DNA from 2 places in the Actinoplanes sp. NPDC051494 genome. Region 1 is predicted to be linked to the other one. Evidence: riboswitches for the same ligand, from Rfam matches in the RefSeq annotation. Region 1 holds a riboswitch; the other holds the start of a gene.
The links. Region 1 has a riboswitch for thiamine pyrophosphate ahead of ACIA6A_RS26350 (thiamine phosphate synthase). Riboswitches for the same ligand answer to the same signal wherever they lie in the genome.
Positions count from the first base shown of each region.

Region 2: linked by a shared signal. The riboswitch ahead of ACIA6A_RS12785 (ECF transporter S component) and the one ahead of ACIA6A_RS26350 (thiamine phosphate synthase) in region 1 are both predicted to bind thiamine pyrophosphate.

Region 1 covers NZ_JBITDZ010000008.1:200,306-202,688, reverse strand. The annotation lists gene ACIA6A_RS26355 (ATP-binding cassette domain-containing protein) at 1-668, shown strand, start outside; TPP riboswitch at 705-816, shown strand; gene ACIA6A_RS26350 (thiamine phosphate synthase) at 810-1,448, shown strand; gene thiO (glycine oxidase ThiO) at 1,445-2,383, shown strand, end outside.
Region 2 covers NZ_JBITDZ010000003.1:66,643-69,025, reverse strand. The annotation lists gene ACIA6A_RS12795 (DUF6328 family protein) at 1-28, opposite strand, end outside; gene ACIA6A_RS12790 (alpha/beta fold hydrolase) at 41-856, opposite strand; TPP riboswitch at 913-1,017, shown strand; gene ACIA6A_RS12785 (ECF transporter S component) at 1,083-1,673, shown strand; gene ACIA6A_RS12780 (ABC transporter ATP-binding protein) at 1,676-2,383, shown strand, end outside.

The DNA.
Region 1 (2,383 bases):
AGCGCGCGGTGATCTGCGAGCACCTCGAGCTGGAAAACCTCACCTTCCCCTTCGACCTCGAGATCTGGTACGGCGACCGGGTCGCGGTTCTCGGCGCCAATGGCACCGGCAAATCGCATTTCCTGCGGTTGCTGGCGGCCGGCGGAAGCGCACCGGATGTCGACAACAAGCCGGTCGACGGAGCGCCATTGGCACACGTCGCGCACCACGGTGTGGCGCGGCTCGGGGCCCGGGTCCGGCCGGGCCATTTCTCGCAGACCCACGACCGGCCCGAGCTGCAGGAACGCACTCTCGCCGAGATTCTGTGGCGCGGTGACGACCACCGGTCCGGAATGGACCGCGCGGGTGCCATGAAAGCACTCAACCGATACGAGCTGGCGGCCCAGGGCGATCAGCGTTTCGGCACCCTTTCCGGCGGTCAGCAGGCCCGGTTCCTGGTGCTGTTGCTGGAGCTTTCCGGTGCGACCGTGCTGTTGCTCGACGAACCGACGGACAACCTCGACCTCGCTTCCGCCGAGGCATTGGAAGAGGGTCTGAAAGCGTATGAGGGCACGGTCATCGCGGTGACCCATGACCGCTGGTTCACCCGGGGTTTCGATCGTTTCGTGCTGTTCCAGGGCGACGGCGAGGTCGTCGAGACCCCCGAGCCCGTCTGGGACGTGCGCTAGACGGATGTGACACGCCGGGGTTATGGTCCGTCACGGAACCAACCCCACGGGAGTCCGGTGCACCGGGCTGAGAGGGAGGCTGTCGCGGCCTCCGACCGTCGAACCTGATCCGGATCATGCCGGCGCAGGGAGGAGCGTGTTGTGGTTTTTCCGTGCCTTCATGTCATCACCGATGCTCGTGCGGGACACCGGCCGGTCGAGGTCGTCACGGCCGCGATCGCCGCGGCGGTGCGGCTGGGTGAGCCGCATCGGCTGGCGGTCCAGGTGCGCGTCGAGGACGGCGTCACCGACCGTTCGGCGTACGAGCTGACCGTCGCGATCCTCGCCCGGTGCCGCCCCGCCGGGGTGTTGTGCCTGGTCAACGACCGCCTGCACGTGGCGCTCGCGGCGGGGGCGGACGGTGGTCACGTCGGCGCCGACGATCTGCCCGTGGCGGCGGCGCGGCGGGTGCTGGGTGCCGGGGCGGTGGTGGGTGCGACGTGCCGGGAGGTGGCGTCCGCAGTGGACGCGGTCGCGGCCGGTGCCACGTACCTCGGGGTCGGCCCGGCTTTTCTGACCGTGACGAAGTCCGGCCTGCCGGCGCCGATCGGACCGGGGCGGATCGGCGACGTCGCGCGGTCGGTGCCCGGCACCCCGGTGCTCGGGATCGGTGGCGTGACCCTCGGCAATGCGGCCGACCTGATCCGGGCCGGTGCCACCGGGGTCGCGGTCGTGGGTGCCGTGGCGAACGCGGCCGACCCCGGCGACGCGACCGAGCGCCTGCTGAAGGTCCTGTCATGACCGCCCTCACCGTGGTCGGTGGGGGGATCATCGGGCTGAGCATCGCGTGGCGGTGCGTGCGGCGAGGGCTGCGGGTGACCGTCTATGACGACGGCGGCGACAACGGTGCGTGGTTCGCGGCGGCGGGGATGCTGGCTCCGGCGGGGGAGACCTCGTTCGGGCAGGAGGCCCTGACCGGGTTGCTGACCGAGTCGGCGCGGCGGTGGCCCGGGTTCGCCGCCGAGCTGGGCGACGACATCGGATACGACCGGTCCGGGGCCCTGGACGTCGCTCTCACCAGCGATGATCTGGCCGAGGCGCGGCGGATGTGGGCATACTCCGAACGGCCCGAGCCGTTGACCGCGAGCGAGCTGCGGGAGCGGGAGCCGGCGCTGTCGCCACGGGTCCGCGGTGGTGCGTTCCGGCCCGGTGATCATCAGGTTGATCCTCGCCGGACAGTCGCGGCGCTGCGTGCGGCCCTGGGCGACGCCGTCGTGGCGAAACGCGTGAGCACGATCCCGGACGGCCCGACGGTGATCGCGGCCGGCACCGGCACCGCCGCGCTGACCGGGTTGCCGGTGCGCCCGGTCAAAGGGCTGGTGCTGCGGCTGCGGGGCGAGCCGGGACTGCTGCGCCACGTGATCAACGGGTACGTCGACGGGCGGCACGTCTACGTGGTGCCCCGGGCGGACGGCGAGGTCGTCGTCGGCGCCACGCAGGAGGAACGCGCCGACACCACGGTGGCCGCCGGGGCCGTGCTCGAGCTCCTGCGCTCCGCCACCGACCTGGTGCCGGAGCTCGCCGAACTGGAACTCACCGAAACCGTCGTCCGGCACCGGCCCGGCACCCCGGACAACGCGCCGCTGCTCGGCCACTGGAAGGACGACGTGATCGTCGCGGCCGGACATCACCGCAACGGGGTGCTGCTCGCCCCGGTCACCGCCGATCTCATCGCC
Region 2 (2,383 bases), on a different contig from region 1:
CGGCGGCCACGGCGACCGGTGTTCCCACGTTGGGAAAGCGTCAAACGCCGATGCGGGCGAGCACCACCTCGGCCAGCGCGTTCGGCGCCTCCTCCGGCACCCAGTGCCCGATGCCGCGCAGCTCGACGAAGCGGTACTCCGCCTCCACCCAGGTCGCGCTGGCCAGTGCGGCGGGCCGGCCGACGGTCGGGTCACCGTCACCCCAGACGTACGTGGTGGGCACGGTGATCTTGCCGACTCCCTTCAGGTGCCGGCCGGACAACGCGCGATACCAGTTCAGGGCCCCGGTCAACCGGCCCGGCTCGGCCATCGCGGTGGCGTACATCGCGGCCCGTGCGCCGATCGGGCGCATCAGCCGCCGCAACACCGATCCGTTGCCGGCCAGCAGCAACCGCTCGGCCACCGCCGACTGGAACACCTTCATGTACGCGAACCGGGCCCGCTGCGACGGCTGGTTGCGCAGCGCCACGCCGAGCCCGCGCGGATGCGGCACCGAGATCGCGGTGAGCGTACTGACCCGGTCCGGGTGCCCGGCGGCCAGCAACCACGCCACCTGCGAACCCCAGTCATGGCCGATGACGTGCGCCTTCTCGATCCCGAGCGCGTCCAGCACGGCCACCGCGTCGGCCGTCGGCTCCGGCAGCCCGTAGTCCGCGACCGCGGCCGGCCGGGCCCCCGGGGCGTAACCGCGCTGGTCGTACGAGAACGTCCGCAACCCCGCCGCGTGCAGCCGCGGCAGGATCAGGTCGAACTCCCGGTGGTCCTGCGGGAACCCGTGCAGCAGCAACACCGGCGCACCGTCCTCAGGACCACCCGCGAAGACGTCGAAGGTAAAACCGCGGGCCTTGATCTCCATGTGAGCCTCCACGCTGTTCCGCACCGCCGCATGGTGTTAGCGTCATCGAAACACATGCAATCCGGCAGGGGAGCGCGCAGCGCTGAGAGTGCGGGTGACACCGCAGACCCTAGAACCTGATCTGGGTAATGCCAGCGCAGGGAGCTCGGTCTTCTCCAGCTGCGCCGTGCCCGGGGACAACCCGGTCATCGGCGTGCGTCTCCTCCCAATTCCCTTGGGAGGCACCATGAAATACCGCGGTACCGAGTACCGATGGCGCACGATCGACATCGTGATCGCCTCCGTCATCGCCGTCGCCTTCGGCGTCATCTTCTGGGCGTGGAACATCGTCTGGGGCGCGACCGGCGGGGCCTTCAGCTTCTTCCCACCGGCCCAGACCCTGCTGTACGGCGTGTGGCTCATCCCGGCCGTGCTCGCCGGTCTGATCATCCGCAAGCCGGGCGCGTCGCTGTACACCGAGACCGTGGCGGCGATCGTCTCGGCGCTGCTCGGCGCGCAGTGGGGCGCCGTGGTCATCCCGCAGGGCCTGGTCCAGGGCCTCGGCGCCGAGCTCGCGTTCGTGCTGCTCGCCTACCGCTCGTGGAAGCTGCCGGCCGCCCTGCTCGCCGGTGCTCTGACCGGGCTCAGCGCGGCTCTGTTCGACTTCTTCGCCTGGAACGCGAAGTACGCGCTGTGGGACTACCGGATCCCGTACGCCCTGCTCACGATCGTCAGCAGCACGGTCGTCGCCGGCGCCGGCAGCTGGGCGCTGACCCGGGCGCTGGCCCCCACCGGGGTGCTCGACCGGTTCGCCGCCGGCCGGCGCGAGCTGGTCTAGCCATGCCCGAGGTCGTGCTGCGGGGATTCGGGTGGCGCCACGCCGGGCGCCGGGCCTGGGCGGTCCGCGGTGTCGACCTGCGCATCCAGCACGGTGAACGGGTGCTCCTGCTCGGGCCCTCGGGCGCCGGCAAGAGCACCCTGCTCGCCGCGGTCGCCGGGCTGCTCCCGCAGGACTCCGGTGAGCAGGAGGGCACGGTCACCGTCGACGGGATGACGCCCGGCATCCTCTTCCAGGACCCGCAGACCCAGCTCGTGATGGCGCGCAGCGGGGACGACGTGGCGTTCGGGCTCGAGAACCGGGGCGTGCCCGCCGCCGACATCTGGCCCCGGGTGAGCGACGCGCTGGATCGGGTCGGGTTCCCGTACCCGATAACCCGCCCGACCGACGCCCTCTCCGGCGGTGAGCAGCAACGTCTCGCCCTGGCCGGGGTCCTGGCGCTGCGCCCCGGGCTGCTGCTGCTCGACGAACCGACCGCCAACCTCGACCCCGAGGGCGCCGAGCTGGTCCGCGACGCGATCACCCGGGTCCTCGACCGCGACACCACGCTGATCATCGTCGAGCACCGGGTCGCCGAGGCGCTCCCGCTGGTCGACCGCGCGATCGTGCTCGAACCCGGTGGCGGGGTGGCGGCCGACGGCGCCCCCGAGGTCGTGTTCGCCGGTCACGGACCGTCGCTGGCCGAACGAGGGGTCTGGGTGCCCGGCTAT